DNA from 2 places in the Peribacillus sp. N1 genome. Region 1 is predicted to be linked to the other one. Evidence: riboswitches for the same ligand, from Rfam matches in the RefSeq annotation. Region 1 holds a riboswitch; the other holds the start of a gene.
What was found. A riboswitch is a leader RNA that binds a small molecule or an ion and turns the genes downstream of it on or off. The one in region 1 is predicted to bind S-adenosylmethionine.

Region 1 (6,274 bases):
GAGGATTATAGTGAAGAAGGAAGATATCGCTATACACTTGAACATTTATTATCTCCCTTTGAAACTACCTTCCTTTACTGCAATGCAGATTATCGTTCATTCTTTGCGTTTTATGGTGCTGAAAATGAGCCATCCGTGAGCGAATTGGAAAAAAGCTCGCAAGATTATTTGAATTTTGTCGATAACCTTTAATAGGCAGTTCATTAAAGAAGTATTTCCTTGTCAGGGAAATACTTCTTTTGATTTAATCAAAATAGCTACACCTACGGCTGTTTAGTCTCCTGAACTGGCAAACTGTTTTTCTCTCCCCACTCGCACATCATATTTAACAATGGGATGAGAGATAGACCACGTTCAGATAATGAATATTCTACTTTTGGAGGTATTTGGGGGAATTCCTTGCGTATGATAAGGCCGTCTGCCTCCAACTCTTTTAACATGATGCTTAGCGTTTTAAAGGAAATGGTACCGATGCTTCGCTTCAGCTGATTATGACGCATGACCTTATTTTCAGACAGCCAATACATTATGATCATTTTATATTTGCCGCCTATCAAGGACAGCGTATATCCAAAGCCAGTTTCATTCGGTTTCACACCTGCCGGAACACAGGTTTCGCGCATAAGTCTACACTCTCCTTTAGATAAGTATATGATATGAATGTTCATACTTTACAATAGATCATTATCAATCTTATTAAAAGGTAAATAAGGTTGCGGTCAATCTTTATACTCCAACAATGAGGGTTCAAAAAGTGCTCCTGCCGCCATTTTAGCGTAAGTAAAATGATGACGACCCCCTTAACCCATCCCTTTTTAAAAAGGAAAATCCTGTTGCATTACAACAGGATTTTTTCATATTTTTGGATTTTTGTAGAGTAAAGCAACGAATACATTTTAATGTTTTTGCTTGTAATAGGTTACCGCGAGCGCAAGTGCCAGCACTGTTCCTTTGACGATATCCATCGCATAATACGGAACGGACATCATGATCAAACCATTTTGAAGGATTCCTATCAGGACTGCACCGACAAAGGTTCCAAAGGCATTCGGTTTTCCCGCTCCTAAAACGGAGGAACCAATGAAGGCTGCTGCAACGGCGTCCATTAAATAGGGGGAACCTGAATTGATTTCCGATGTCATAACCCTTGAAGCTAGGACAATACCCCCGATTGCAGCTAATAGAGCTGAAAGCAGGTAGGCAAGGATTTTGTATTTATTGACCGATATCCCGGAAAGTCTCGCCGCTTCCTTATTTCCCCCAATAATGTACATATAACGACCGTGCTTCGTATAAGTCAAAAAGATATGGGTCGCTATCACAATGACGGCCATGATCAGGATTATCCACGGTACCTGGCCAATTTTGGCGAAAAACGGGCTGATCAGTCCTGTTGCGAACGTCCCGTCTGGCATGACCATATTTTGCGAAACCGTGGCCCCTTTTGTATAGGTAAGGGCAATTCCCTGGATAATGAACATGGTAGCCAAAGTCATCAGCATGTCGGGAATTCTCAATTTAACGATCATGAATGAATTCAAGGCGCCTACGACAAGTGAGGCACCGATCGCAGCTAATATGGCAATTAATGTATCCTGTGAAAACCAGACAAACATCGAGATGACGATGGCATTGGCCAATGATGCGACGGAGCCGACGGAAAGGTCGAAGCCATCCACGGTCAGGGATATCGTAATGCCGATCGCAATGATGGTCACGATTGAAATGGAACGCAGGATGTTGACCAGATTCGTAGTTTGAATGAAAGATGGATTGGACACGGCAAAAATTCCAATCAGAATGATAATCGTCAATATTGTGCCGTATTTATAGAAAAAGTCGAATAGTTCCACCTTTTTCTTCACTTTCGCTGTCTGTGTAACAGGATTGGGTATGCTCATTCTATTTTCCTCCTGTTGAATAGAATAGTACTTCTTCTTCATTCGTTTTACTTGTTTCTAATTCGATGACAGTGCTCCCGTCATATAACACATATGTCCGGTTGGTAATGCCAATGATTTCGGAAAGCTCGGATGATGCATAAATGATCGCCTTCCCATTCCTTGCAAGCTCTGCAATCAATTCGAATATATCCTTCTTGGCTCCAACATCGACCCCTTTCGTTGGTTCATCGAATATGTATACATCCGCATCGGCCATAAGCCATTTCCCGATGGCAACTTTTTGCTGATTGCCACCTGAAAGGTTTTCGACATTCACTTCCCCTGAAGGAGTTTTAATGCCGAGGCTTGCGATCATTTCCTTCGCTCTTTCCTTTTCCGCCTTGCGATTCACGAAGCTGAATGTCTTTGAGAATTTGCCAAGACTGGCTGCCGTCAAGTTCGCCGAGACTGATTCCTGAACAAGGACCCCTTCTTTCCTGCGTTCCTCAGGTACAAGTGCCAGACCGCTTTTTACTGCTTCGTGCGGTGATTTCAAGGAAAGCTTTCGACCATTCAGGATGACTTCCCCCGCTGTGATGGACGTATGGCCGAAAAGGGTTTTACACAGCTCCGTTTTCCCAGCCCCGACCAACCCTGCCAAGCCGATTATCTCGCCTGCTTTAATATTCAAACTGACATTTTTAACTTTCTCTGCATCTGACAATCCGTTCACTTCCAGAATAACGTCGCCAATCGAAGCATTCACTTCAGGAAACTGTTCATCCATGGTTTTTCCAAGCATGTTCTCTACGACTTCGGTACGGGTTATATCTTCCTTCTTTCGACTTGTGACACGCTCCCCATTCCTCATGATTGTAATTTCCTCACAGATTTCAAAAATTTCGGGCAGACGATGTGAAATGAAAATGATTCCCACGCCTTTTTGCTTTAATTCATTTACAATTCGAAAAAGTTCTGTCGTCTCCGTATGACTTAACGGAGCAGTTGGCTCGTCGAGAATCAGGAATTTGCATTCTGTCGAAACGGCTCTTGCTATCAGGACCATCTGTTTTTCAGCCAAGGTAAGGTCTCTTACCAGCTTTTTCGAAGGGACACGAATTTTCATATCTTCAAGAATAGAAGCCGCTTGGTTATGCAGCTCTTTCCATTGGACCATCTGTTTTTTTCCCATGTTTTGGACCATATCATTCAACATTACATTTTCCCCAACCGTTAAATAAGGGATGAGGGCGGTATCCACTTCCTGATAAACAATTTGAATGCCTTGTTCTTGAGCCGCTTTTGGCGAGCGGATATCCCTCTTCACCCCATCAATATAAATGTCACCTGAATAATGAACATGGGCTCCCGATAAAACTTTCATTAACGTCGATTTCCCTGCTCCGTTTGCACCGACCAATGCGTGGGCTTTCCCCGATTTTACGGAAAAATCAACATCACTCAGCGCCTTCACCCCCGGAAATTCAATCGAAATCTTCTTCATTTCTAGTTGCGTGCCCATGTCCATTCCCCCTTATGAACAGACACTCCCTTCTACTTGAAAGAGAGTGTCTCTTTTTAATTTTTATAATGATCTTTCAAAACTTTCATCCAATCTTCTTCAAACTCCGTCGATACACCCCAGCCATCGACAATACCAGACAGATTTGCCATGTTCACTGCTTCTTTAGACGCTTGGATTTGCTTTTGTGAAATAAGTGAAGCCTCCAAGTCATAGGTTTGCGGCGTTTCTTCGCCCGCTAATTTTTTAGCCAATATCCTCATATTCACTGCACCGATCAACTTGGGATCTACTGCTGCCGTGTAGGACCATGAGCTATCAGCCGATTGGATTTCCTGGAGATCTGCATTCGAGACATCTATTCCATATATCTTCACTTCATCGCGGCCCGCCTCTTTAATCGCCCGGGCTGCACCGATAGCAAAGGCATCCCATGTTGCGAAAATGGCATCCAATTTACCTTTAGGGTATTTATTCAGCATTGCGGCTACAGCATTTTGTGTCTGAACCGATGTATCTGCAGATGCCACTCCGAATCTTTCGACTTCTTTGATCCCAGGATTTTCTTTTAATTTTTCCTGATAGACTGCATTTCTTCTTACCATTGGAGGAAAACCGTCCACCCAAAGGTATGCAATTGCCGCTTTACCTTTCTGTTCTTTTATCAGCTTATCAAAAGCCAGTGTTGCCAACGCTTCATCATCTTGTGAAGTTAATGTCACGCCTTCTATTTTAGATAGATCGCTTATTGAATCGAATGTGACAACGCTTTTACCTGCATCAACCAACTTTTGAACGTCATTCACAGTTGCTGCATCGTCACCATGTGAAATGATATAGCCGTCATAATCTTCCTCCAAAGCCTGCGCTATCGCATCATGGAATTTAGCCGTATCACCATTGGCTGTGTACGTATCCACTTGAAACCCCAGTGCTTCTCCTTCTTCCTTCGCCCCCGCCAGGTATTGGGCCGTATGATCATCACCGCCAATTTTACGGATCACTTTGATTCTGGCTCCATCTCCATCAGCGAATCTTTCCGGAACATTTTCAAATGATACTTTTTCTTCTTTCTTCGACTCTGTGGAACTCTGACCTGTAGAGCACCCCGTTAAAAGCAAAGCCGAAGCGATGGCTGAAATGAATATACCTTTAATAGACCTTTTCATCTTGTTTCCCTCCATTTTTTCTTATTAGTCTTATCAGTTAAGTTGGTGTAAATCCCAAAATAAAAACCTCTCTAATATAGAGAGGTTTAATCGGCTGTTTTGCAGACTTGTCCCTCTCTTATCTGTCAAAACATTTCTGTTTTGCAGGATTTAGCACCAATTCCTAATGGAACGGTTGCTGGGCATCTTAGGGCCAGTCCCTCCGCCACTCTTGATAAGAGATATATCGTGTTACGTTTTCGTAATTATCACTTTATAGGGATATAGTCGTAAAGTCAATAGATTTTTGAATATTTGAAATGTTCCCCGTTATTTTTTATTTTCTTTGAAGCTGGGCTAGACGCTTTTTCTCAATCTTTTCAAGCCGCTCCAACTGCCTTAATTTCACTTCGAACAAAGTGATAGGGTCACGGTAAACTTCCGGATTTTGTTTCATATGCTCCAATGCAGCCTGGTAGTCTTTTATTTCAGTCTGCGTTTGCTCTATCGTTTTTTGAAGTAATGCAAATGAACCGCGATAGAAAAGGGAGATGTCACGATCCAAAGATTTTTCAAACAATCCAAATTGGGTAAGGAAACGCTCCGTGATCATTTCCGCAACATCCAGGTAATCTTCACTTTCCAGGTATTTCTTATAACGATTGTACATATTGGCTTTATTTTGCGGTATCGCCCCAAACAGCTTCCCTGCCCCTTTAAGCAGTAATTGAGATGGAGTCCTGCGCAAAAGGATATTGACGTTTTCGATGCGGATACTGCTTGTCATCCGGTCGGCATCACGGCGCCAGTCATCCAATACTCTGAAGTCGCCTGCAAGCGTAATCCGTTCTTCTTTGTATAATTCATTGAAACCGGCACTCATCTCATCCATAAACTGCTGGCTTTGTGAGAACTCCATTTGGGAACTGGCAATCCAGTCTTGAAGAGAACGGTAATATTGAGGCATGATCTTGTCAGAAATGAAGTTTTGAATCCGCTCATTCATTTCCTGATTTAACTGTACATGGACCTGACTGAAATCACTGCTTTCCGTTAACGATTTAGAGCAATCCCTCAGTAATTCAGGAATTTTTGAATAAAGCTGATTTTTCACTTCGTCCTTAAGCGAACGATACGACCTTATGATATTTTCACTTTTCTCTTTTTCCAAATCAGCCAATTGGTTGACAGCCCCATTCAGCTTGACTTCCATCTGTTCATTCCAAGAGATGGAATGCTCGCATTTCCGCTCATTGGCTGCCCGTTTTTCTAACAGATAAGATAAAGTTTTACGAATGAATGCCAGGATTTTTTCAGATCTTCTTTCCTTCCAATTATCATCTTGATAATTCGATTGAAGGAAGGCTGAAAGGTCCTTCAATTGCTGCCGGCTGTCATAATGTTTAGAGAAAGCGAATACTTTCGCATTCGGGAAATAGGCATTCACTTTATCCCATGTTTCGTCTTCCATCCGGACTGCGACCTGATCACTGTATATCGTATCCATTTTATTTAATAAGAAATGAATCGGCAGTTTCGGAGCCATCATTTGAATTTCCAATAACAGATCCCGTTCGCTGCCGGTGAAAGGCGCCCGGGCGTCAAGAACGAACATCAATCCATCACTGCCATGTAAATAGCCCTGGAAATCGGATTCCACGCTTTTTTCCCCATTGAACCCAGGAGTATCCAATAATCGGAGATGATTATTCCTTAGGTAG
Region 2 (6,274 bases), on a different contig from region 1:
AATGCCGATATCTACTGGAATGCAGCTCATTTCAACGACTTTATTCGGGGTCATTGTTTTTAACGAATGGTCTACAATGAAAGCAATCATTTTAGGCGTCTTGGCATTAGTCTTCATTATTATAGGAATTGTCTTGACCTCCTTGGAGGATAAAGAATCAAAAGAGGGCAAATCGGGAAACTTGAAGAAAGGAATTGTTATTCTCCTCATCTCGACATTCGGTTATTTGGTTTATGTGGTCGTGGCCCGTCTTTTCGATGTTGATGGATGGTCAGCATTGTTCCCTCAAGCGATAGGGATGGTAATAGGCGGTCTGTTATTGACTTTTAAACATAAACCGTTTAATAAATATACGATTCGCAATATCATTCCGGGATTGATATGGGCTGCAGGGAATATGTTTTTATTCATATCCCAGCCCCGTGTGGGAGTGGCCACTAGTTTTTCCCTTTCGCAAATGGGCATTGTCATCTCAACTCTCGGCGGGATCATCATTTTACGTGAAAAGAAAACGAAACGCCAACTAATTGGAATCATAATCGGAATTATCTTGATCATCATTGCTGGGATTATGCTCGGGATGGCAAAAAGTTAATTGGAGGGTGATTAAATGTATACAGATTTAGAAGGTAAGGTCGTTGTTATAACCGGTTCATCCACTGGTTTAGGGAAAGCGATGGCCATTCGCTTTGCCAAGGAAAAGGCAAAGGTCGTGGTTAATTATCGCACTAAATCAGAGGAAGCGGATAGTGTAATGGAGGAAATCAAAACAAATGGCGGGGAAGCAATTGCAGTAAAAGGCGATGTCACCGTTGAAGAAGATGTGATTAATCTTGTTCAATCAGCGATAAAGAATTTCGGGAAACTCGATATATTCATCAATAATGCAGGAATTGAAAATCCGGTTCCGTCTCACGAGATGCCGTTAAGCGACTGGAATAGGGTAATCAATACCAACTTAACGGGAAATTTCTTGGGCTGCCGTGAAGCTATCAAGTATTTTGTCGAGAACGACATTAAAGGGAATGTTATAAACATGTCCAGTGTACATGAGATGATTCCCTGGCCTTTATTCGTTCATTATGCTGCAAGCAAGGGCGGGGTGAAGCTGCTTACGGAGACACTGGCACTTGAATATGCACCAAAGGGAATCCGTGTGAACAGCATTGGTCCTGGAGCCATCGCCACGCCAATTAATGCCGACAAGCTTGAAGATCCCGAAAAGAAAAAGGATCTTGAAAGCATGATTCCGATGGGGTATATCGGAAAGCCTGAAGAAATTGCTGCGGTTGCTGCATGGCTGGCATCTTCAGAGTCCAGTTATGTAACGGGCATCACTCTATTCGCTGACGGAGGAATGACGAAATACCCTGCATTCCAGGCGGGAAGAGGATGAATTTTGTTTAATGATGCAAAAAGACTCCCAGCAGGCTCAAACCGGCTGGGAGTCTTTTTTAAATCATTAACGAGTATGATGATTATACCAGCTAATGAAATTATCCACGACCGTATCGATAAACTGGACAGTCGACTCATGTGTAAGCCTGCCTTCGTTATCGATTTTGTCATGCACTGCACCAACATATACTTCATTCCCTGGAAGGAGTGGGGAGGCGATGCCTATTGCGAATAAGATTTCACGCAAATGCAATTGAGCTTTAACCGTTCCTAATTGCCCCATTGAAGCACCCATGATCCATGATGGTTTGCCGATTAAGACTTTATCGACACGTGATAACCAATCGATTGCATTGCCCAATACACCTGGAATCGTACCGTTGTATTCAGGAGTTACCCACAAAACTGCATCTGCTTCGGCCACTTTGCTTTTAAATTCTTTTACAACTGATGGAGGGTCATTTTCAATATCTTGATCATAAAAAGGTAATTCCCGAATGTTCAATATTTCGAGATCGAACCGATCTTGATATCTAGATTGAATATATTTGGCAAGCTTAAGGTTGTAAGACTCTTTACGGATACTTCCCACTATTGCAACAACTTTCATCTTCAATACCTCCAATGATTTTTATAATGGATAATCATGTAAATGTATTCCACTTACCTATTATAATTGGAATGTAAATGAAAGGGAAAAAGGATGCTTGGGAAAAAGTTGAGTTAGAGCTTAATAAACAAATTCCTCTCGAACATTCATTCACTTAGGGTTACCCTGCAAAGTTAGACTCGAAAATTAAATAGATTTGTTTGTGCCAATCCAATCCCCATTACTAGAACTCACCAAACAATATTGCATTTGTTTTTAATTTAATATTATGACCATTCCTATAGGGATTAAGGAAAAATCCTTTCAGAGAAAATGAAATAAGACGCTTGAAAAGTAAATAATGAAATATCATGAAGACCGTAAGTGAAATGTTTTTTTTTTGCTTGAAAACTATTTCACTAAAATGACAGGAGAGGATGAAGTTGATCTTTCGTACCATTGATACGGACAAAGATAAAGATATTATCGTTAAATTCAGGAAAGATTCCTTTGTTGTAAGTTTTGGATCTGAGGCAGGTTTTGGAGATGAAAATACATATCTGCAACGAATGGAAGAAAGGGTCCGCAAATTCCCGGGGGGACAGGTGATCATTGAAAAGGACCAAGTACCGATTGGGCAAATGGAACTTCGAATTCGGGCGTATGAAGGAACTGAGATCGGCTATGTAGATCTATTTTATCTTATTCCCGGATACCGCAGTAAAGGCCTTGGCAAGGAATTGGTTCGCTATGCAGAAAACTTTTTCGGGCGATTTAATGTATCCGAATATCATTTAAGGGTTTCTCCGGATAATCAAGAGGGCGATTCACTTATATAAGAATTCAGGCATGATGAAGATAAGGGAAGAAAATGAAATATACCCAGTATGGAGAATGAGCAAATCATTATAGAATATAAAATTTAACTATATTAATATAATTAAAAGGCGTCAATCACTATACTGTGAAAATATTTTAACCGATGAAAAATAGGGTTGACTTTAGAGAAATTAGAATATATAGTGAAGGACATAATTAAATATAACGTTAATTCTTATCAAGAGATGTGGAGGGACTTGGCCCTATGATACCTCGGCAGCGGGTTTTTACTTTTGTAAAAATACTGTGCTAATTCCAACGGACGAAAGTTTGAAAGATAAGAAGGAGCTTTTCTTAGATAATTAATTTAAGAGTTTACTCTTTTTTATGTCTAAAGAGGCCTCTTCTGTCTGATGACGGAAGAGGCCTCTTTTGTTTATTCAAAATGTATATGGTTATTAGGAAATTTGGTGCAATTACTCATGAGTTTCGCAGATTTACTCGTGAGTTTCGAATTTAACCCTATCATTATGAAGCGTTGCAAAGCTCTTCTCTCTGGATAATGAATTCGTACAAATAAACAACATGGGGGGAGATTGGATGATTGAGTTTCAAAATGTTAAAAAGGTATATCAAACAAAGAAACAGACTGTCGAGGCTTTGAAGGGCATTAATTTGACAGTGGAAAAGGGGGATATATTCGGTGTAGTCGGTTATAGCGGGGCCGGGAAGAGTACGTTGATCAGGTTGGTCAATTTGCTTGAACATCCTTCAGATGGTTCGGTGATTGTTGGGGGCAAGGATTTAACCAAATTGAGCGCGAAGGAATTGCGGGCAGAAAAGAAAAAAATCGGGATGATCTTTCAGCATTTCAATTTGCTAAACTCAAAGACCGTTTTTGATAATATCGCCATGCCGCTGATTTTATCGGGAACCCCTGGTAAAGAAATCAAAAAGCGGGTAGGCGAGCTGTTGGAGTTCGTTGGCTTATCGAGCAAAGCAAAGAGTTATCCGGAACAATTATCCGGCGGTCAAAAGCAGCGGATCGGCATTGCGAGAGCATTGGCTACCAATCCATCGATCTTATTGTGTGATGAAGCTACCTCGGCATTGGATCCGCAAACAACGAGTGCTGTTCTGCAGCTCTTAAAGAAAATCAATAAAGAATACAATATTACCATTCTGCTAATCACTCATGAGATGTCTGTCATTCGGGAAATTTGCAATAAGGTAGCGGTCATGGAGGGCGGATGCGTCGTTGAACAAGGTTCGGTTTTCGAAGTTTTTGCGAAGCCGCAAACGGATATTGCAAAAAACTTCGTGAGAACGGTCATACATGACGAAATTCCACAAAGTTTCCTAAAAAGCATAGGGTCCCATATCCCGATTATTTGGAAAATTAATTTTATTGGGACTACTTCGGGTACTCCTTTGCTTTCAACCATCTCGAAGAAATATGATGTTCATTTAAGTGTTTTATCAGCCAATATTTCTGAAATTCAGGAAACGCCTTTCGGGAATTTGATCATCGAAGTGACCGGGAATAAAAATGAGGTGGACAAGGCTTATCAGTATATTAAAGATGAGGGGATTCTCGTCCAGGAGGTGCAGATAAATGGGTAATACGCTTTGGGGAATGGAAATAACGGCAGATCAGCTGTCGACAGCTTTCGGTGACACACTTTATATGGTAGCCATCTCATTGGTATTTTCCGGATTGATTGGTCTTCCGCTTGGTATCCTGCTTGTCATTACAAGAAAGGGCCATATCCTGGAGAATAAATGGGTCTTTAATGTATTGAACCCGATCATCAATATATTGCGGTCGGTTCCTTTCATCATCTTGCTAGTAGCACTTATTCCGTTTACCAGAATGATTGTAGGCAGTGCGATCGGAACGAATGCGGCCATTGTTCCGCTAATCTTTTACGCGGCTCCTTATATCGCCCGGCTTGTGGAGAACTCCCTGTTGGAAGTGGACAAAGGGATCATCGAGGCAGCTCAGGCGATGGGGGCGACGACATGGCAAATCATTTATCGTTTTTTGATTCCTGAGGGACTTAGTTCGTTGATCCTTACATTTACAACAGCGACAATCGGGCTTGTTGGATCTACGGCCATGGCAGGTGCCGTCGGTGCAGGCGGGGTCGGAGATTTAGCTTTGGCTTACGGTTATCAAAGGTTTGATACGATGACGATGATCGTCACAGTGGCGGCGCTCGTGATCATCGTTCAATTACTGCAATCCACCGGGAATTTTGTTTCAAGAAAAATCAGAAGAAGATAAAAATAACAGGAGGTAGGAGAAATGAAGAAAATCTTATTAACGATCATAGTATTGGCATTGGCCATCTTGTCTGCAGCATGCGGGAAAGAAGAAGGTGCATCAGGCGGTTCGGATGATGTGAAAACAGTAAAAGTCGGTGTCAGCAGCGGGGATACAAGAACATGGGAATACATTGTCGACATAGCGAAAGAGGAAGGGCTTAATATTGAACTGGTCACTTTCAATGATTATATCCAACCGAACCTTGCTTTAAGTGAAGGTGAAATTGATGCCAATTCATTCCAAACGGTCGCATACTTCGATGAATTCGTTCAAGACCAAAATCTGAAATTAGAGGCCATCGGGTCGACTGTCATTGCTCCTATGGGCCTTTATTCGAAAAAACATAAAGATCTCAAGGATCTTCCGGATGGCGCTACGATTGCCGTTCCGAATGAAGCAACGAACTTTGGCCGTGCACTGCTTCTTCTTCAGGAAGCTGGATTGATTACATTGAAAGAGGAATTCAATGGATCGGGATCATTGGAAATCATTAAGGAAAATCCGAAAAACTTGAAAATCCAACCTGTTGCTGCCGGCAATACACCGCGTCTATTGGATGATGCCGATGCTTCAGCCATCAATAATAACTTTGCCGTCGAAGCAGGCCTTACTTTAAAAGATTCTTTATTCCATGAGAGTAAAACGGCGAAACCATATATTAATATCATTGCAGTTAAAAAGGGTAATGCCGATCGTCCTGAGCTGCAAAAATTAGTGGAGCTTTATCAATCGAAAAAAGTGGAAGCGTTCATTGAAAAAACGTTTAAAGGAAACACCATTCCTGCATATGTTTCTGTAGATGAATTAGTGAATTACCAGGATGCTTGGACAAAACCAGCTAATGAAAAATAATGATTCAGATTCAAAACGAGTGAAGGAATACCGGATGGATTCAAGATGCCTATCCGGTTCCTTAAACCAAAAAGGGGAGATAAGAATATGGCGAGAGAATTAGTGCAGAAGCAGCATCAGCAGATCATTGAAGATCACATCGACTTTCATTCCAAATTATATATCGAAACGAGTCAAGCCATTCATGCTAAACCCGAAATTGGGAATCAAGAGTTTTTCGCTTCGGATACATTAACCGGAATACTTCGGAATGAAGGATTTGAAGTAACCCGCAATATTGCCGGGCA

Region 2: it holds a riboswitch for S-adenosylmethionine, as region 1 does, so the genes downstream of both, ACYP5M_RS12740 (methionine ABC transporter ATP-binding protein) here and ACYP5M_RS16360 (sugar ABC transporter substrate-binding protein) in region 1, are expected to answer to the same signal.

Annotation. Positions count from the first base shown of each region.
Region 1 covers NZ_BAAHZO010000004.1:100,063-106,336, reverse strand. Annotated here, with positions in the region: gene ACYP5M_RS16380 (NAD(P)H-dependent oxidoreductase) at 1-192, shown strand, start outside; gene ACYP5M_RS16375 (winged helix-turn-helix transcriptional regulator) at 264-623, opposite strand; gene ACYP5M_RS16370 (ABC transporter permease) at 897-1,901, opposite strand; gene ACYP5M_RS16365 (sugar ABC transporter ATP-binding protein) at 1,903-3,405, opposite strand; gene ACYP5M_RS16360 (sugar ABC transporter substrate-binding protein) at 3,462-4,574, opposite strand; SAM riboswitch class I at 4,690-4,795, opposite strand; gene ACYP5M_RS16355 (GTP-binding protein) at 4,891-6,274, opposite strand, start outside.
Region 2 covers NZ_BAAHZO010000002.1:866,906-873,179, reverse strand. Annotated here, with positions in the region: gene ACYP5M_RS12760 (RhaT/GlcU family sugar-proton symporter) at 1-595, shown strand, start outside; gene ACYP5M_RS12755 (SDR family oxidoreductase) at 611-1,396, shown strand; gene ACYP5M_RS12750 (NADPH-dependent FMN reductase) at 1,463-2,008, opposite strand; gene ACYP5M_RS12745 (GNAT family N-acetyltransferase) at 2,431-2,826, shown strand; SAM riboswitch class I at 3,039-3,150, shown strand; gene ACYP5M_RS12740 (methionine ABC transporter ATP-binding protein) at 3,407-4,429, shown strand; gene ACYP5M_RS12735 (methionine ABC transporter permease) at 4,443-5,093, shown strand; gene ACYP5M_RS12730 (MetQ/NlpA family ABC transporter substrate-binding protein) at 5,115-5,987, shown strand; gene ACYP5M_RS12725 (M20 family metallopeptidase) at 6,075-6,274, shown strand, end outside.